Regions from separate parts of the Microbacterium bandirmense genome, predicted to be linked through region 2. Evidence: predicted binding sites of a transcription regulator. Region 2 holds the regulator's gene; the other holds the start of a gene.
The links. Region 2 encodes LexA, which represses DNA repair genes until DNA is damaged. Its sites were predicted from a motif close to TCGAACANNTGTTCGA; they were not measured.
Positions count from the first base shown of each region.

Region 1: the regulator LexA is predicted to act here: its motif matches at 1,628-1,643, upstream of recA (recombinase RecA).

Region 1 covers NZ_JBBDGM010000020.1:29,347-39,326, forward strand. Annotated here, with positions in the region: gene pgsA (CDP-diacylglycerol--glycerol-3-phosphate 3-phosphatidyltransferase) at 1-364, shown strand, start outside; gene WDU99_RS16460 (CinA family protein) at 367-849, shown strand; gene WDU99_RS16465 (helix-turn-helix domain-containing protein) at 1,027-1,335, shown strand; gene WDU99_RS16470 (DUF3046 domain-containing protein) at 1,357-1,578, shown strand; gene recA (recombinase RecA) at 1,841-2,884, shown strand; gene WDU99_RS16480 (regulatory protein RecX) at 2,966-3,688, shown strand; gene miaB (tRNA (N6-isopentenyl adenosine(37)-C2)-methylthiotransferase MiaB) at 3,766-5,316, shown strand; gene miaA (tRNA (adenosine(37)-N6)-dimethylallyltransferase MiaA) at 5,345-6,253, shown strand; gene WDU99_RS16495 (dihydrofolate reductase family protein) at 6,308-6,853, shown strand; gene WDU99_RS16500 (GNAT family acetyltransferase) at 6,850-7,293, shown strand; gene dapF (diaminopimelate epimerase) at 7,330-8,202, shown strand; gene WDU99_RS16510 (class I SAM-dependent methyltransferase) at 8,221-8,865, opposite strand; gene hflX (GTPase HflX) at 8,937-9,980, shown strand, end outside.
Region 2 covers NZ_JBBDGM010000006.1:28,930-38,909, reverse strand. Annotated here, with positions in the region: gene ftsX (permease-like cell division protein FtsX) at 1-539, shown strand, start outside; gene smpB (SsrA-binding protein SmpB) at 605-1,081, shown strand; gene WDU99_RS08240 (prolyl oligopeptidase family serine peptidase) at 1,085-2,968, opposite strand; gene WDU99_RS08235 (methylenetetrahydrofolate reductase) at 3,102-4,043, shown strand; gene metE (5-methyltetrahydropteroyltriglutamate--homocysteine S-methyltransferase) at 4,052-6,364, shown strand; gene lexA (transcriptional repressor LexA) at 6,471-7,157, opposite strand; gene WDU99_RS08220 (LysM peptidoglycan-binding domain-containing protein) at 7,460-7,822, shown strand; gene WDU99_RS08215 (histidinol-phosphate transaminase) at 7,867-8,958, shown strand; gene hisB (imidazoleglycerol-phosphate dehydratase HisB) at 8,955-9,578, shown strand; gene hisH (imidazole glycerol phosphate synthase subunit HisH) at 9,575-9,980, shown strand, end outside.

The sequences.
Region 1 (9,980 bases), on a different contig from region 2:
CAAGCTCTGGGACCCGATCGCCGACAAGCTGCTCACCGGCGCGGGCTTTCTCGGCCTGGCGATCCTCGGCGAGGTCGGCTGGTGGATCGTGATCATCATCCTGATCCGCGAGTGGGGCATCACGATCCACCGGTTCACGATCGTGCATGAGCAGGTCGTCGCCGCTGCCTGGATGGGCAAGGTCAAGACCGTGGTGCAGGGTGTCGCCCTGAGTTGGGCCCTGCTGCCGCTGCACACGCTGATCGGCCTGACACCGTGGGTCGTGGTCACCCAGGTGCTGATGATCGCCGCGCTCGTGCTCACCGTGGCCAGCGGGATCGACTACGTGGTCGCTCAGGTGCGCGGCGCACGGTCACGCGCATGACGATGACAGTGGCCGCGGAGCTGGTGGCCGCGCTGCGCGCTCGCGGGTGGACGCTGGGCGTCGCGGAGTCACTGACCGGGGGCGCCGTCGCGTCTGAGATCGTCTCGGTCCCGGGCGCGTCAGAGGTGCTGCTCGGCGGCATCGTCTCCTACGCGAGCGAGGTCAAGCACACGCTGCTCGGTGTGGACGCGCAGCTTCTCGAGGCAGCCGGCGCCGTGCATCCTAATGTCGCCGCGCAGATGGCCGATGGTGTGCGGCGGGCCGTCGCCGTCGGCGATCGCCCCGCCGACGTCGGCATCGGCACCACGGGAATCGCCGGACCCGACTCGCCCGACGGTCAGCCCGTGGGAACCGTGCACATCGGCGTCGTCACGCCGACCGCGCACGCGGTGCGCTCTTTCGTCTTCCCGGGCAGCCGCGGCGAGATCCGCGAGCAGGCGCGGGACGCCGCGATCCTGGCGGTTCTCGAGGCGGTGCGGGAATAGCGGGAGCTCCACGGCGGTTGACCTGGATGTGCGCATGACACGACAGCGAACTCCTCGAACCGCAGCGCTCACACCGTGGGCACAGACAGAAACAGTAGATTCAGCAGCAGCCAGTGGGGTTAGACTGGCGATCCACTCGGATGCGAATCCGGGGAAGGTGTTGGAGGGGAGGTTCCGATGATCCTTGTCAGACAGGAGATCGGCGATGTGCTGCGGGACTTCCGCCTGCAGAAGGGACGAACGCTGCGCCAGGTCGCAGGCAAGGCCTCGGTCGCACTCGGCTACCTGAGCGAGGTCGAGCGCGGTCAGAAGGAAGCGTCCAGCGAGATCCTCGCTTCGGTTGCTGAAGCACTCGACGTGCCCATCTCGACGATCATGCGCGAGGTCGGCGACCGGATCTCGGTGCTCGAGGGACTCAGCTCCTTCCCGGATGTCGTTCCCGACGACCTCGTGGCCTCGGTCGAGCCTGAGCTCTCGCTGCACTGATCGCACGGAGCCGGGCATCTGATGCGACGCAGTGAGTTCCTGCGCGCCGTCGACGACGAGTTCGGCGCACGGGCGAATGCGCTCACCCATGACCTGGTTCTGGGCGGCCTCGGCATGACGGCGCGCGACGCCCTCGATGCGGGCGTGCCGCCACGCGAGATCTGGCTGGCGCTGTGCGCCGAGACCGACGTGCCCGCCCAGCGTCGCTACGGTGTGGGAAGACTCGAGCCGCGCGAGAGCTGATCGAACGCGAGAGCTGATCGAATCTGCGTCGATCGCATTCGGCGTGTCGTCGAAAATGTGTTCGATGTGCGCGTATCGTTCTGCACAAGTGGTCTCGATGCGATCTCTCTCCACAGAACGTGGGATTCCCGACACGATGTCGGTGGCCCCTCGTACCGTGAGAGACGTGGCTTCGGGCCATGCGCCTTGTCGGAGAGTCACCCCACCGGGGAGGCCGCGACAGCCTACAGGCAGCAGCATTCGAGATACCAAGGAGCACGTCATGCCATCCACCGACGACCGCGAGAAGGCGCTGGATTCCGCCCTCGCACACATTGAGCGCCAGTTCGGCAAGGGATCGATCATGCGGCTGGGCAGCGACGAGCGCGCGCCGGTCGAGGTCATCTCGACCGGATCCATCGCGCTGGACTCCGCCCTCGGGATCGGGGGGCTGCCGCGCGGACGCATCATCGAGATCTACGGGCCGGAGTCGTCGGGTAAGACGACGCTGACCCTGCACGCGATCGCCAACGCGCAGCGTGCCGGCGGTATCGCCGCCTTCATCGACGCGGAGCACGCGCTCGACCCCGAGTACGCGCGCAAGCTGGGCGTCGACATCGATCAGCTGCTGGTCTCTCAGCCCGACACGGGTGAGCAGGCGCTCGAGATCGCCGACATGCTGATCCGCTCCGGGGCGATCGATCTGGTCGTCATCGACTCCGTCGCCGCCCTCGTGCCCGAGGCCGAGATCAAGGGCGAGATGGGCGACTCGCACGTCGGTCTGCAGGCTCGCCTCATGTCTCAGGCGCTGCGAAAGCTGACCGGTGGACTGAACCAGACCAAGACCACGGCGATCTTCATCAACCAGCTGCGTGAGAAGATCGGCGTATTCTTCGGGTCTCCCGAGACTACGGCCGGTGGAAAGGCGCTCAAGTTCTACGCCTCCGTGCGCCTCGACATCCGTCGCATCGAGACGCTGAAGGACGGCACCGAGGCGGTCGGAAACCGTACCAGGGTCAAGGTCGTCAAGAACAAGATGGCTCCGCCGTTCAAGCAGGCCGAGTTCGACATCCTCTACGGTGTCGGCATCTCCCGCGAGGGCAGCCTGATCGACTTCGGCGTCGAGCACGGCATCGTGAAGAAGTCGGGCTCCTGGTACACGTACGACGGTGACCAGCTCGGTCAGGGCAAGGAGAACGCCCGCAACTTCCTGCGCACCAACGATGACATCGCGCTGGCCATCGAAGAGCAGATCAAGCAGAAGCTCGGCATCGGCGTGAAGGCCGAGACGCCCGCCGACGAACTGGCCGAGCGCCGCCCGGCCTGATGTTTCGGCGTCGCTCAACAACCGTGTTTCGGCATCGCTCAACAACCGTGTTTCGGCGTCGCTCAACAACCGGGGTGACCTGTGCACCGTGATGATGACGGGGGCGAGCACCTCGCCCCCGTCATCCCGCTCTTCGGATCGTCGAGTGAACGCGAGCCGAGCGCCACTCATCCGGCGGCGCGGGCGGCGGCGGCTCTCGCACACGCCGAGCAGGCCGTCGCGCTCCGTGCCCACGCTCAGCGCGCGGGTGACGAGGGCGAAGCGCGCGGAGACGAGGGCATGTCGCCCGACCTCGAGCAGGTCAGGGAGCGCGCCGAGCAGGCTCTCGTGCGCAAACTGCGCGCCAAGGCGCTCTCGGTGGCCGAGGCTCGCAGCGTGCTGCGCGAGAACGACCTGGACCGTGACGGTATCGAAGACGTGATCGACGACTTCCTGGCCCGCGGCTACATCGACGATCGCACCCTCGCAACGCTGCTCGTCACCTCCGGTGTGGAGCGCAAGGGTCAAGGCCGTGTGGCGATCGCCCGCTCCCTGTCGCAGCGGGGCATCCCGCGTGAGATCATCGACGATGTCCTCTCCGAACTGCCCGATGACGATGCGGAGCGCGCGCTGGAGTTCGCTCGCAGCAAGGCCCGCGGCATGACCGGCCTCGAGCCCGACACGGCTCTGCGGCGCCTGCTCGGGCAGCTGGCCCGTCGCGGCTACGGGGGAGGCGTCGCGATGAACGCGGCACGCACCGCGCTGCGCGAGGCGGGCGGCGGATCGGCTGGTCGATCGGGAGTGCGCTTCGTCGATTCCGACTGATGCGCCACGCGTGGGTGCGTCGGTACTCCGGCCGGGCGGCGCGCCCGGGCCGGACGGCTCGTAGAATAGCTGTCACCATGACTACTCCGCGCAGTGAACCCACGATCATCGCGCCCTCGGCAGCCGCGACGCACGCCGACGGGCGTCGCCGCTCGTACGAAGTGCGCACCTTCGGGTGCCAGATGAACGTGCACGACTCCGAGCGGCTGTCCGGCTCGCTGGAGAGCGCGGGGTATGTGCGGGCGGATGCTGGCGAGAACGCAGACATCGTCATCATCAACACCTGCGCGGTGCGCGACAACGCCGCAGGCAAGCTGTACGGCACACTCGGCCACCTCAAGTCGGTCAAGGACAAGCACGAGGGCATGCAGATCGCCGTCGGCGGCTGCCTCGCGCAGATGGATCAGCAGGCCGTGCTCGACAAGGCGCCCTGGGTCGACGTCGTCTTCGGCACCCACAACATGGGCTCGCTGCCCGGGCTGCTCGAGCGTGCGCGTCACAACGGCGAGGCTGAGCTCGAGATCCTCGAGTCGCTCGAGGTCTTCCCCTCGACTCTGCCCACCAAGCGGGACTCCGCGCACAGCGGCTGGGTGTCGATCTCGGTCGGCTGCAACAACACCTGCACGTTCTGCATCGTGCCGAGTCTGCGCGGCAAGGAGAAGGACCGGCGTCCTGGCGACATCCTCAACGAGATCCGCCTGCTCGTCGAGGACGGCGCGATCGAGGTGACTCTGCTGGGGCAGAACGTGAACTCCTACGGCGTCGAGTTCGGCGACCGTGAGGCGTTCAGCAAGCTGCTGCGTGCCGCGGGCGAGATCGAGGGTCTCGAGCGCATCCGCTTCACCAGCCCCCACCCCGCAGCCTTCACCGACGACGTCATCGATGCGATGGCCGAGACGCCGAACGTCATGCCGCAGCTGCACATGCCGCTGCAGTCCGGCAGCGACAGCATCCTGCGCGCCATGCGTCGCTCGTACCGCAGCTCGCGCTACCTCGGCATCATCGAGAAGGTGCGCGAGCGCATCCCGCACGCGGCGATCACCACCGACATCATCGTCGGGTTCCCCGGTGAGACCGATGAGGACTTCGAAGACACCATGCGCGTCGTCGAGCAGTCCCGGTTCTCGGGGGCATTCACCTTCCAGTACTCGATCCGCGAGGGCACGCCGGCGGCCACCATGGAGAACCAGGTTCCCAAGGAGGTCGTGCAGGAGCGCTACAACCGCCTGATCGCGCTGCAGGAGCGGATCTCGCTGGAGGAGAATCAGAAGCAGGTCGGCCGCGAGGTCGAGGTGCTGGTCTCGGTCGGCGAGGGCAAGAAGGATGCGGAGACGCACCGCCTCACCGGCCGTGCCGAAGACAACCGCCTGGTGCACTTCGAGCTCACCCCGGGTTCGGAGCTCCCTCGCCCGGGCGATGTCGTGACCGTGAAGATCACGCACGGTGCGCCGTTCCACCTGCTGGCGGACGACCCCACCGGTGCGCCTCTGCGCATCCGCCGCACCCGCGGGGGCGACGCCTGGGATCGCGCGCAGGCCGAGACCTGCGGCGTACCCGCACCGGCGGCGGCTGACGGCGCTCCGCGCGCGGTGTCGCTGGGCCTGCCGACCCTGCGCGTCGGGGTGTGACGACGCTGCACACGCCGGGCGGGCGGCGATGACCGGGCGGGTCTGGGCCGTCGTCGGTGCGACGGGCACGGGCAAGAGCGAGCTGTCGCTCGACCTGGCCGACGCGCTGCGGGCTCGCGGCAACCCCGCCGAGATCGTCAACGCCGACGCGATGCAGCTGTACCGGGGGATGGACATCGGCACGGCCAAGCTGCCGGTCGGCGAGCGCCGTGGCATCCCCCATCATCTCCTCGACGTCCGCGACGTCACCGACGAGGCCGCCGTCGCGTGGTATCAGCCGCTGGCCCGCGCGGCGATCGAGGCGATCCATGCGCGCGGCGGTGACGCGATCCTCGTCGGCGGCTCGGGACTCTACGTCTCGAGCGTGATCTTCGACTTCCGGTTCCCGCCCAGGGACCCCACCGTGCGCGCGCGTCTGGAAGCCGAACTCGACGAGCGCGGTGCCGGTGCGCTGCTCGCCAGACTGACCGAGCAGGATCCGGCCACCGCCGCGCGCATCGACCCCAGGAACGGCCGCCGGATCATCCGCGCGCTCGAGGTGCTGGAACAGGGCGGAGCGACCCACGGCGCCGCGCTGCCCGAGCGGCCTGAGCCGTGGCATCCAGCCCTCCGCATCGTGGGCCTCGGCGCACCGCGCGACGTCCTCGTCGAGCGCCTCGATCGCCGCGTCGAGCGGATGTGGCGAGACGGGATGCTCGATGAGGTCGCAACGCTGCGCGAGCGCGGCATCGAGGACGGGGCCACCGCCCCCCGCGCGATCGGGTACGCGCAGGCGCTCGCCCAGCTGCGGGGTGAGAAGACAGAGTCGGATGCCATCGCCGAGACGCAGGCGCTGACGCGCCGCTATGCCCGTCGGCAGGTGTCGTGGTTCAAGCGCTACCCCGACATCGAATGGCTGGAGTCGGGCTCGGCGGACGCCGGGATGCTGCTGCACTGATCGGCCCGAAGCCCCGCGCGTCCGAATGTCGGCGGTGAGGCGCAGGATGGGGACATGACCACCCACTACTACACCGCCTCCAGCCTCGACGGCTTCATCGCCACCGCCGATCACTCGCTGGACTGGCTGCTGAAGCAGGACATCGACGAGAACGGACCGATGGCGTATGCGGGCTTCGCCGCCGGGCTCGGCGCGATGGCGATGGGCTCGCACACCTTCGAATGGGTGATGGCGAACGATGTCGGCGGATGGAGCTACACCCTGCCCACGTGGGTCTTCTCGCATCGTGATCTCGAACTGCCCGAGGGCGCACCGGTGCAAGTTACTCGCGCCGATGTGCGTGACGTGCATGCCGAGATGGTGACGGCGGCCGACGGCAGAGACATCTGGATCGTCGGCGGGGGAGACCTGGCGGGTCAGTTCGCCGACGCCGGCCTGCTCGACGAGGTATGGGTGCAGTACGCTCCGGTCATTCTCGGGTCGGGCGCGCCCGTGCTGCCCCGTAGGCTCGATCTCGAACTCATCGACGTTGCGCGCAACCGGGCGTTCGCCTGCACGCGCTACCGCGTGTTGAACGGCGCGCAGGACGGGACCGCATGACCACGCAGATCAGGACCTTCACTGCAGCCGATACAGAACCCGTCGTCGCACTCTGGGACGAAGCCGGCCTGATCCGGCCATGGAACGACGCACGCGCCGATATCCAGCGGATGCTGGCGGTCTGGCCGGGACTGCTCATCGTGGCAGAAGACGGCGGCACCATCGTCGGATCGGTCATGGGCGGGTACGACGGGCACCGAGGCTGGCTGTACTACCTCGCCACTGCTGCCGGTCGCCGCGGTGAGGGGATCGGGCGGATGCTCGTCGAGGAGGCGGAGCGCCGGCTGATCGCACTGGGGTGCCCGAAGGTCCAGTTGATGGTGCGACCGGGAAACGAGATCGTCTTCGCGTTCTACGACCAAGTCGGCTACGAGCGGTTCGACATCGGCATGACGGGCAAACGGCTGATCGCCGACGCTCCTGCCGAATCCGTCGCCTGATCCGGCGCCGCGCATCCGCTGAATAGACTGGGGCGCATGGTCGCATTCACCAAAGGGCACGGCACCGGCAACGACTTCGTGATCATCGAGGACGTCGACGGCATGCTGGAGCTCACCTCGAAGCAGGTGCAGGCGCTGTGCGACCGCAACTTCGGTGTCGGCGCCGACGGTGTGCTGCGCGTGGTGCGCTCGACGGCGATCGACGAGGGTGCCGCCGCACTCGCAGAAGAGCCGGCGGCCGAGTGGTTCATGGACTATCGCAATGCCGACGGCTCGCCGGCTCAGATGTGCGGCAACGGTGTCCGCGTCTTCGTGCATTACCTGCTGCGTGCGGGGCTCGCGGCGCTCGAGACCGGATCGACACTGCGGATCGGCACCCGAGCCGGCGTGCGCGACGTCACACTCAGCGGCACCGGATACCAGGTGGATCTCGGACCCTGGCGGCTCGCCGGCGGTGAGCCGCTCGCCCGCGCGGCGGGTCTGTCGGTGGCACGTCCGGGGCTCGGCGTGGACGTCGGCAATCCGCATGTCGTCGTGGCGCTGGCATCCGACGATGAGCTCGACGATCTCGATCTGAACCCATCTCCGCTGCTCGAGCCCGCGCCCATCGGCGGCGCGAACGTCGAGTTCGTTGTGCCCGGCGAGCCGCTGGTGCGCGACGGCGTCGGGCACGTGCGGATGCGCGTGCACGAGCGGGGCGTCGGCGAGACGCTCAGCTGCGGCACGGGGGCGGCGGCGGCCGCGCTCGCGGTGCGGCACTGGGCGGGGGAGCGCGCACCGAGCCAGTGGCGTGTCGTGGTGCCCGGCGGTGTGCTGGGCGTGAACATGTTCCCGGCCGCGGATGGTGAGCACGTCGCCCTTTCCGGACCCGCGCAGCTCGTGTATCGAGGTGACATCGACCTCGCCTGAGCGGCGTGAGCGGCCGGACTACTCGGCGACGTCGATCGGCTCGGTCGGGGGAGTGCCGTGCCTGCGCACCTTCAGCACCCGGTATCCCTTGCCGGTCGCGGCCCTGTGCACGCTGTATCCGGCCCCGAAGGACGTCGCCATCCAGCGCTGCAGCGAATCGGAGCCCAGATTGCGCTGCACGACCAGCCAGGCGTCGCTGCGCTCGTCGAGGCGCGGGATCCAGCGCCGCAGCATGCTGTGCAGCTCGCTCTTGCCCACGCGGATGGGCGGGTTCGACCGGATCGTGCGGAACCGCACGTCTTCGGGAACATCGTCGGGCAGCACGACGTTGACATTGGTGAGGCCGAGCGCGGCCGCGTTGCGCCGGGTGAGGTCGAGCGCACGCTCGTTGACATCCACCGCCCACACGGTCGCGTGCGGGGCGGACAGGGCCATGGTGAGACTGATCGGGCCCCAGCCGCAGCCGAGATCGAGGAAGTCCCCGCCCGGGGGGAGGGGCGGCATGTTGGCGAAGAGCACCGCGGTGCCGGCATCCAGCCGGTCGGGGCTGAACACACCGCCGGCGGTGGTGAGCTCGAGGTCGCGCCCCGCGAGCCTCACGTGGATCGTCCGGAGGTTCTCGGCGCTCGCCGGGGCAGCAGTGAAGTAGTGGTCGGACGCCATGCAGTGAGCGTACCGGACAGGCCGGGCTAAGGTTAAGGCGCCATTTCAGAGAGGGCAGAGTTCAGCACCGAATGACGAACACCAACGACGAGAACACCGAGAACAACGCGCTCGACCGAGTGCTGGCACGCGCCGAGACCCGCGTGGAGCCACGGGTGTTCGGCGCAGCACAGGCGTTGCAGGATGAGAACACCGCTACGCACACCGACGCCGACGGCGCGCAATGGGATCTCGATGACCGTCACGCGCTCCGCCGCGTGGGTGGGTTGTCCACCGAACTCGAGGATGTCACCGAGGTCGAGTACCGCGAGCTGCGACTGGAGAACGTCGTGCTCATCGGCGTGTACCCGCAGGGCGCGCAGGATGACGCCGAGAATTCGCTGCGTGAGCTCGCCGCGCTGGCCGAGACCGCGGGCGCAGTGGTGCTCGACGGCCTGCTGCAGCGGCGCCCGCACCCCGACCCGGCCACCTATCTCGGTCGCGGCAAGGCGCAGGAGCTGAAGGACATCGTCGCCGCCGTCGGAGCCGACACCGTGATCGCCGACACCGAGCTCGCCGCCAGCCAGCGCCGTGCGCTGGAGGACGTCGTCAAGGTGAAGGTGATCGACCGCACCACAGTGATCCTCGACATCTTCAGCCAGCATGCGAAGAGCCGTGAGGGCAAGGCGCAGGTCGAACTCGCGCAGCTCGAGTACCTGCTGCCGCGTCTGCGCGGCTGGGGTGATTCGATGAGCCGTCAGGCCGGTGGTCAGGTCGGCGCCGGCGGTGCGGGCATGGGCTCGCGCGGACCAGGTGAGACCAAGATCGAGCTCGACCGCCGTCGCATCCGCACCCGCATGGCGCAGCTTCGCAAGCAGATCCGCGATTTCGCCCCGGCGCGCGACGCGAAACGCGCCGAACGCAAGCGCAACACCATCCCATCGGTGGCGATCGCCGGGTACACCAATGCCGGCAAGTCGAGTCTGCTCAACGCACTGACCAGTGCCGGTGTGCTGGTCGAGAACGCGCTGTTCGCAACGCTGGACGCGACTGTGCGCCGCTCCGAGACGGCCGATGGCCGCGTCTACACCCTGACCGACACCGTGGGCTTCGTGCGCAATCTGCCCCACCAGCTG
Region 2 (9,980 bases):
GCGTCGAGAACATGGGCGAGGTGTTCCGCGTCACCCTGAAGGACCCGCAGCAGTCCGACGTCATCAGCGAGGCGTTCTCGGGCGTTTCCGGTGTCGACGAGGTGCAGGACCAGCGCAAGCTGCTCGATCCGCTCTTCTCGGGGCTGACGGTGGCGACGTACATCGCCGTCGGTGTCGCGGCTCTCATGCTGATCGCGGCGGTGCTGCTGATCGGCACGACCATCCGCCTGTCGGCGTACGCCCGCCGCAAGGAGATCGCGATCATGCGTCTGGTCGGCGCGTCGAACCGATCGATCCAGCTGCCGTTCGTGCTCGAGGGTGTGTTCGCGGCGTTCCTCGGCTCGGTGCTCGCCAGCGGCGCGGTGCTCGCCGGCGTGCAATTCGGGGTCGAGGGCTATCTCGCCGAGCGGGTGCCGTTCATGCGTCCGCTGGTCGGGATGTCGGATGCCGTCTTCGTGGTGCCGGTGCTGATCGGGATCGGCATCGTGCTCGCCGCCCTGTCGGCCGGCTTCGCGATCCGCCGCTGGCTGCGCGCTTAGCACCGGCTGCGCGCGCGGCCACATCCGGCATATACTTGTGGGCTGCCCATCGTCAGGAGAAGAACATGCCCAGGGAACGCGGTGAGAAGGTCATCGCGACCAACCGTCGCGCGCGTCACGACTACAACCTCGAGAAGTCGTACGAAGCAGGCCTCGTGCTCACCGGCACCGAGGTGAAGTCGCTGCGCCAGGGGCGCGCGAACCTCAGCGACGGCTACGCGTACATCAAGGGCGGCGAGGCCTTCCTCGACGCGGTGCACATCCCGGAGTACTCGCAGGGGCACTGGACCAACCACTCCGCCAAGCGCATCCGCAAGCTGCTGCTGCACCGTGACGAGATCCACAAGCTCGAGCACGCCGTCTCGGCCGGCGGCTACACGCTGATCCCGCTGCGACTGTATTTCTCGGACGGGCGCGCCAAGGTCGAGATCGCCCTGGCCAAGGGCAAGCGCGAGTTCGACAAGCGGCAGACGCTGCGCGAGCGGCAGGACACCCGCGAGGCCGAGCGCGCCATGCGCACCCGCAACCGCATGGGGGAGTAGTCCTCACACCTGCGGGTCGAAGCCGAACACCCGGCCGAGGAAGCGCAGCTCGGTCTCCAGCGACGAGATGATCGTCTCCGCCGCGCGGAACCCGTGCCCCTCGCCCTCGTACAGCACGTACTCGTGCGGCACGCCGCGGGCGGCCAGCGCGTCGCGGATCGCCTCCGACTGCGACGGCGGCACCACCCGATCCTCGCTGCCCTGCTCCAGCAGCACCGGCACGTCGATCCGATCGACGTGCGACAGGGGAGAGCGCTCGATGTACACCGCCTCCGTCTCGGGCAGCGGGCCCACGAGACCGTCGAGGTAGCGCGCCTCGAAGTCGTGGGTCTCGGCCGCCAGCATCCGCAGGTCGGCGACGCCGTACCGTGAGATTCCGGCGCCGAAGGTGCCGCCGCGCACGAGCGCGCTCAGCACGGTCCAGCCTCCGGCGGACCCGCCGCGGATCGCGATCCGGTCGGGATCGGCGAGCCCGGCATCCGCCAACCCGCGCGCCGCCGCGATCACGTCGTCGACGTCGACGACACCCCATGCGCCGTCGAGGCGCTCGCGGTACGCGCGACCGTAGCCGGTCGATCCGCCGTAGTTCACATCCAGCACGCCGATTCCCCGGCTGGTCCAGTACGCATAGGCGGTGGATGCGGCACCTGAGACGTGCGAGGTGGGACCGCCGTGCACCATGACGATGTACGGCGGCAGCTCGCCCTGCGGCGCCGTGACGTCGGGGTTGGCGGGCGGGTAGTCGAAGGCGTGCACGGCGCCGTGCCGGCCCTCGAACGTGACCGGCCGCGCACGCGGCACCCAGGCGGCGTCCGCCTCGTCGCCGCCGGTGATGGTCGTCACCGTGCCGCGATCCACGTCGAGACACCACAGGCCCGCGCCCACCGTCGCACCGGAACCCGAGATGAGCACGCGCGAACCGGTGGCGTCGTCGACACTCGCGCCGGCCGTGATCGGCACGGTCAGCAGTTCGACCCGGCCATCGGCGCCGAGGAGCACGATCTCATCCTGACCGTTGGTGCGCACGGCGACGATGCGGCCGTCGTCGAGCGGCTGATACCAGCGGTTGCCGAGCACCCACAGTCCGCCACCGGTATCGGAATCGGCGGGAGCGACCGGCTCGGGCGGCGGCGTCGCGGACGTGTCCGTCAGACGCACACGCTGCAGGTTCCACCTGCCGGTCGGATCGTCGAGGTAGAGCAGTTCGTCGTCGGCCGTCCACTCCGGCTGCAGCGCAGCTCTGGTCGCGATCGACGCGATCTGATCGCCGCCCGCGACTTGATCACCGTCGACGGGGGCGACATGCAGCAGCGCCCGATCCCACGGCATGTGCACCGTGCTCCACTGCACCCACGCGACGTGCGAGCCGTCGGGCGAGAGCGCGGGGTGCGCGACGAATCCGCTCGTCGCGATCACGGTCGTCAATGCGGCGTCGTCCTCCGCGGCCGACCCGTCCAGCGGGATCTCGACGATCGCGCGCACGTGCGGCTCGGGGCGCAGATCCTCGCGCACCGCCAGCAGACGCCCGTGCTGCGCGCGCAGCCCCCCGTAAGCCGCCCCCGGTGCGGTCAGTGGCACCGGGGCGCCGGCACGGGGCATCCGATACACGCGCTGATCCGCGCCGTCGACGAAGAACAGGGTGCCGTCGGCGTCCGCCGTCCACGACCCGCCGCCGTACTCGTGCACGCGCGAACGCGCGTTCCACGGAGCCGGCAGGATCTCGGCTCCCGATGAGCTGCGCACGGTGATTCGCCCGCCCTCGGAGGGCACCGATTCCCCCCACCAGATCTCGTCGCCCACGAAGCGGGCCCCGTCGATGCGGGGGGATGCCTGCGCGATGTGCGCAGCGGTGAACGGAGACGGCCACGATCCGAACGACGAGGTCATGCATCCGAGCCTAACGGCGGACCGCGAGTGTCACACGGCGTCACACATCGTGCATCCGAGCGGGCCGCTCACTTAGCGTTCTGGGTGCGCCCCCGGCGTGCCCTATGCACCCCGACACCGTGAGGAGAATGTCATGAGCAGCGTCCCGTTCTCCTTCGAGCTGTACCCGCCGCGCACCGAGGCCAGCACGCAGGCCCTGCACGCCACGATCGACCACCTCGCCGCGGCCGGACCCGACTTCCTCTCGGTCACCTACGGCGCGGGCGGCTCGACGGGCGGGCGATCGCTCGAGGTGCTGCGCTACATCCGCGCGCACACCGACACCGAGCCGCTCGCCCACCTGACCTGCGTCGGAAACACCTACACCGGCGCCGCCCGGCTGATCCGGGAGTTCCTCGACGCCGGAGTGCGCAGCTTCCTCGCCCTGCGCGGCGACCCGCCCGCCGGGCACGACGAGGACGAGCCGTTCCTCGGCGATCTCGAGAGCTCGGCGCAGCTGGTACAGCTCATCGACCGGGTGCAGGCCGAGCGGGCGCCGTACGAGGAGTCGCCCGTTCCCGGAAACCCCGGTGCGGTGCGCGTGGCGCCGCGCAGCAAGGTGAACATCGCCGTCGCGGCATTCCCCAACGGGCATCCGCGCTCCGCGTACAGCAGTCAGCACGTCGACGCGCTGCTGGCCAAGCAGGCGGCCGGGGCGACCCTCGCGATCACGCAGCTGTTCTTCCATCCCGACCACTACCTGGCCTTCGTCGAGCGCGCGCGTCGCGCCGGCGTCACCATCCCGATCCTGCCCGGAATCATGCCGATCACCTCACCCGCCCGTCTGACGCGCGTGCTCGAGCTGACCGGTGAGGAGCTGCCGAGCGAACTGGCCATCGCCCTCGAGATCGAGCCGACCGCCGAAGGGCGCCGGCAGATCGGCATCCGCTGGGCATCCGATCTCGTCCGCGCCGTCGTCGACGGCGGTGCACCGGGGGTGCACCTCTACGCCTTCAACCAGCACGACACCGTGCTGGACGTCCTCCGCGCGGCGGACGTGATCCCCGACTGTCAGCTCTCCGCACCATCGAAGTAAGGAACACCATGACCGCTTTCCCCGCTGGAACGATCCTCGGCTACCCGCGCATCGGCCGTCGCCGCGAGCTGAAGAAGGCGGTCGAGTCCTTCTGGGCCGGTCGCTCCGACCTGGCTGAGCTCGAGAGCACCGCCGCCGAGCTGCGCGCAGCGACGCGCGCCCGTCTCGCCGAGCTGGGTCTCGGTCGCGAGGACTCGGCGATCCCCGAGTCGTTCTCGTTCTACGACCAGGTGCTCGACGCCGCCGTGACGGTCGGTGCGATCCCGGCGCGCTTCGAGGACCTGCGCGACGCCGATGGCTCCATCGGCCTGCCGGCCTACTTCACCATCGCGCGCGGCGAGGGTGACCGCGCCGCGTCGGAGATGACGAAGTGGTTCGACTCCAACTACCACTACCTGGTTCCCGAGATCGGCCCGGAGACGACGTTCTCGCTCTCGAACGACAGCCTCGTGCAGCAGGTGCGTGAGGCGGTCGCGGGCGGCTACCGCACCCGCCCGGTCATCGTCGGACCCGTCACGCTGCTCGCGCTGGCGAAGGCGTCGGATGCCGCACCCGAGGGCTACGACCCGCTCAGCCGTCTGGACGATGTGCTGCCGGTGTACGTCGAGCTGCTCGGCCGGCTGAAGGCCGCGGGCGCGGACTGGGTGCAGCTCGACGAGCCCGCGCTGGTGAGCGAGTCGCTGCCGGCCGACCCGGCGACGCTGGCGGATGCCGCACATCGCGCCCTCGCCGTGCTGGGCGCCGAGTCGGAGCGTCCGTCGATCCTCGTCGCCGCGCCCTACGCGGCGCTCGGTGACACGCTCGCCGTGCTGGCTGCCGCGCCCATCGAGGCGATCGCGATCGACCTGGTGCGCGGTGGCGTGCCGGCCGCGCTCCCCGAACTCGGTGAGAAGACGCTCGTCGGCGGTGTGATCGACGGGCACAACATCTGGCGCGGCGACCTCGCCGGCGCCTTCGGCAAGCTCGAGCAGCTGCGTGCCCTCGGCGCCGTATCGGTCGCCGCCTCGACCTCGACGTCGCTGCTGCACGTGCCGCACGATGTCAGCGACGAGAGCCTGCTCGATGACCGTCTGGTGTCGTGGCTCGCCTTCGCCGACCAGAAGGTCGGCCAGGTCGTCACCCTCGCCGCCGGGCTCGCACAGGGTGCGGATGCCATCGCCGAGGAGCTGCAGGCGGCGTCGTCCGCACTCGCCGACCGTCGGGATGCGCCGGGCGTTCGCGACGGCGCCGTGCGCGGGCGCACGCTGGCGGATGCCGATTTCGCACGCGCACCCTATGAGGCGCGCGAGGAGGCGCAGCGGGCGCTGGGCCTGCCGGCGCTGCCGCTGACCACCATCGGATCGTTCCCGCAGACCGGCGACATCCGCCGCGCCCGCGCGCAGTTCACTCGCGGCGAGCTGCCCGCCGACGACTACGAGGACTTCCTCAAGCGCGAGATCGACAGCGTCGTCGCGCTGCAGGAGGATCTGGGCCTCGATGTGCTCGTGCACGGCGAGCCCGAGCGCAACGACATGGTGCAGTACTTCGCCGAGAACCTCGACGGCTTCGCGGTGACCCAGCACGGCTGGGTGCAGTCCTACGGATCGCGCGCCACGCGTCCGTCGATCCTGTGGGGCGACGTGTCGCGTCCTGCGCCCATCACCGTGTCGTGGGCGTCGTACGCGCAGTCGCTGAGCGTGAAGCCGGTCAAGGGCATGCTGACCGGCCCGGTGACGATCCTCGCGTGGTCGTTCGTGCGCGACGACCAGCCCCTGGGCGAGACGGCCAACCAGGTCGCCCTCGCGCTGCGCGACGAGATCGGCGACCTGGAGGCGGCCGGCATCGGCATCATCCAGGTCGATGAGCCGGCGCTGCGCGAACTGCTGCCGCTGAAGAGCATCGACCAGCCGGCATACCTCGACTGGTCGGTCGGCTCGTTCCGTCTCGCCACCGGCGGTGCGGCGGCCGCCACCCAGATCCACACGCACCTCTGCTACTCGGAGTTCGGCGTCGTCATCGACGCGATCCGCGCGCTGGATGCCGACGTCACCTCGATCGAGGCCGCTCGCAGCCGGATGGACGTGGTCGACGACATCGCTGCGAACGGATTCGATCACGGCATCGGCCCTGGAGTCTACGACATCCACTCGCCGCGGGTTCCCGGCGTGGACGAGATCGAGGTGCTGCTGCGTCGCGCCGTCGACGCGCTGCCCGTGCGCCAGCTCTGGGTCAACCCCGACTGCGGGCTGAAGACCCGCGGCTACGACGAGACGGTCGCCTCGCTGCGCAACATCGTCGAGGCCACCCGCCGCGTGCGTGAGGACGTGTCGGTCGCGGTCTGAGCCGCGCATACGCGAGGCGATATCCACCGACGCCCCCTCGCACCGTCGACGCCCCCTCCCAGATGCGCATCTGGAAGGGGGCGTCGGCGTTCAGAGGGGGCGTGGATCAGACCGCGCGCAGCACCGCCACGACCTTGCCGAGCACCACGGCATCGTCGCCCAGGATCGGCTCGAAGGCGGAGTTGCGGGGGAGCAGCCAGGTGTGGCCATCGCGCTGGCGGAACGTCTTGACCGTGGCCTCGCCGTCGATCATGGCGGCCACGATCTCGCCGTTCTCGGCGGTGTTCTGTGTGCGCACCACGACCCAGTCCCCGTCGCAGATCGCGGCATCGATCATCGACTCGCCGCTGACCTTGAGCATGAACAGGTCGCCCTTGCCCACCAGCTGGCGCGGCAGCGGGAAGATCTCGTCGACCTGCTGGTCGGCGGTGATCGGCACCCCGGCGGCGATCTGACCGACCAGGGGCACGAGCGCGGCGTCGCCGACGGTCGGCGAGGTGTCGGCGGGGTTCTCGGTGCCGGAGCCCGGCAGGTCGATCAGCACCTCCATGGCCCGCGTCTTGCCCGGGTCGCGGCGCAGGTAGCCGCTGAGCTCGAGCTGGCCGAGCTGATGGGTCACGCTGGAGAGTGACTTCAGGCCGACGGCGTCGCCGATCTCGCGCATGCTCGGCGGGTAGCCGTGCCGGGCGATCGACGTCTGGATCACCTCGAGGATCGCCATCTGCTTGGCGCTGAGATTCTTGCGACGCCGTGTGCGCGGAGCCTCGGATGCGGGGGCGGGGGTGTCGCTCATCGGTGCTCCTTCGTGCGTTCCTGCCGGTGCGGGAACCGCGGCTGCGCGGCGTTCCGGTTCGAATGTCGGTGGCCCATGGTGGGCTGTCTTCATCGAAACCGTATCCGAGAACATGCCCGAATCGGAAGATCTGTTCGAGCGTGTCGACAAAGTCACGGGTGTGGTTTCGAAGAAGTCTTGACAGATGTTCGATATCGAAGATAAGTTCGGTACGTAGCTTCGCATCCGGCATCCCCGGCCGGATGCCGGATGCGAAAGCTGTACCACTTCCACCCCATGGCGGGGAGAGCAGAGGAGTCACCATGAGCACGATCGGAATCCAGGCGACGACGAGCCGACCGGTCCCGATGGCCACCCGGCTGCGGATCACCGCCCGTGGTCGCCGGGTGCTCGCGGTGGCGGCGGCCCTTCCCGTCGCGGTGGGCATCGCCTTCTCAGTGCTCGCCGGCGGTTCGGCGCTCGCGTCCGGCTCTCACAGCGAGCCGGTCTCGTTCGAGTCGGTCACCGTGCTGCCGGGTGACAGCCTGTGGTCGATCGCCGCTGAAGCGGCACCCGGCGCAGACCCGCGCGTGGTCATCGAAGACATCAAGCGCCTGAACAACCTCAGCTCCGGTGCGATCCAGGTCGGTGCCGAGATCTCCATTCCCACCGCCTACACGAGCTGACGCCCGGCGTCATCGAGCCTCCACTCACGGCCACCCGCTCTACGATGGGAAGGGTGACCTCCCTCGATGAGCTGCCCCTCCGCGATGACCTTCGCGGACTCACTCCCTACGGCGCCCCGCAGGCTCCTCTGCCCGTCGCGCTGAACGTGAACGAGAACACGCATCCGGTTCCCGATGAGGTCGCCAGTGACATCCTCGATGACATCGCCCTCGCTCTGCGCGATGTCAACAGGTACCCCGACCGCGAGTTCACGGCGCTCCGCGAGGGATTCGCCGAGTACCTCGGACACGGGTTGACCGCCGATCAGATCTGGGCGGGCAACGGGTCCAACGAAGTGCTGCAGCACATCATGCAGGCCTTCGCCGGACCCGGACGCACGGTGTTCGGGTTCGCGCCGACCTACTCGATGTACCCGCTGATCGCCCAGGGCACCGGTGCGAGCTGGGTGGCCGGCACTCGCGACGACGACTACTCGCTGAGTCCCGACGATGCTGCGGCACAGGTGGCCGCCGCGGATCCGGACGTCGTCATGGTGTGCGCACCCAACAACCCCACGGGCACCCCGCTCGGGCTCGACGTGATCGAGGCCGTGTACGAGGCCGCGCGCGGGGTCGTGATCGTCGACGAGGCCTACTTCGAGTTCGCCCCCCACGAGGCGGTATCGGCGGTGACCCTGCTGCACGGTCGCCCACGGCTGGCGGTTTCGCGCACGATGAGCAAGGCCTTCGCGTTCGCGGGCGCCCGCGTCGGCTACGTCGCAGCGGACCCGGCCTTCATCGACGCGCTGCGCCTGGTGCGGCTGCCCTACCACCTCAGTGCCCTGACTCAGGCCGCCGCCCTGGCAGCGCTCCGCAACTCCGACACGATGCTGCGCATGGTCGACGAGATCGTCGAGCAGCGCGACCGCATCTCGGCCACGCTCGAAGCGCTCGGTTTCACGCCGCACGAGTCGTGGTCGAACTTCGTGCTCTTCGGCGGGGTCGATGACCCGCCCGCACTCTGGCGCGCTCTGTACGAGCGCGGTGTGCTGATCCGTGATGTCGGCATCCCCGGACACCTGCGCGTCTCGGCAGGAACCGAGGCCGAGACCAGCGCCTTTCTCGAAGCCCTCGCATCGATAGGATCCCACTCATGAGCGACTCCCGCACCGCCCCGCAGCCGCGTACCGCGCAGCGCACCCGCAGCACGTCCGAGTCGACCGTCGAGGTGCAGGTGAACCTCGACGGAACGGGCCGGACCGACATCAACACCTCGGTGCCCTTCTTCGACCACATGCTCACCGCGTTCGCAAAGCACTCGCTCACCGATCTCACCGTCCGGGCCAAGGGCGACACGCACATCGACGCCCACCACACCGTCGAGGACATCTCGATCGTGCTCGGACAGGCCATCCGCGATGCCCTCGGTGACAAGGCGGGCATCTCGCGGTACGGCGACGCACTGGTGCCCCTGGACGAAGCCCTCGCGCAGGCCGTCGTCGACATCTCGGGTCGCCCCTTCCTGGTGCACGATGGCGAACCGGCCGGCTTCGAGTTCCACCTCATCGGCGGCCACTTCACCGGCTCGCTCGTCCGCCACGTGTTCGAGGCGATCACGCTGAACGCCGGGCTCACGGTGCACGTGCGCGTGCTCGGCGGGCGTGACCCGCACCACATCGCCGAGGCCGAGTTCAAGGCGTTCGCCCGTGCCTTCCGGCAGGCGAAGGCCATCGACCCACTGGTCGAGGGCATCCCCTCCACCAAGGGAGCGCTGTGAGCGCTCCCCGCGTCGCCGTCTTCGACTACGAGTCTGGCAACGTCCACTCGGCGGTGAAGGCCCTCGCAGCCGCCGGTGCCGAGGTCGAGCTCACCCGTGACCGCGGTCGCGCCCTCGAGGCCGATGGGCTCGTCGTGCCGGGCGTCGGGGCGTTCGCCGCTGTGCGAGACGCCCTGATCGCCCACGGCGGCGACGAGATCGTCGACCGCAGACTGGCGGGCGGGCGTCCCGTGCTCGGCATCTGCGTCGGCATGCAGATCATGTTCGAGCGCGGAGTCGAGCGCGGTCACGACGTCGAGGGACTGGGGGAGTGGCCGGGCACCGTCACCGAACTCGACGCACCGGTGCTGCCGCACATGGGCTGGAACACGGTCGAGCCGGGCGAGGGCACGGTGCTGTTCC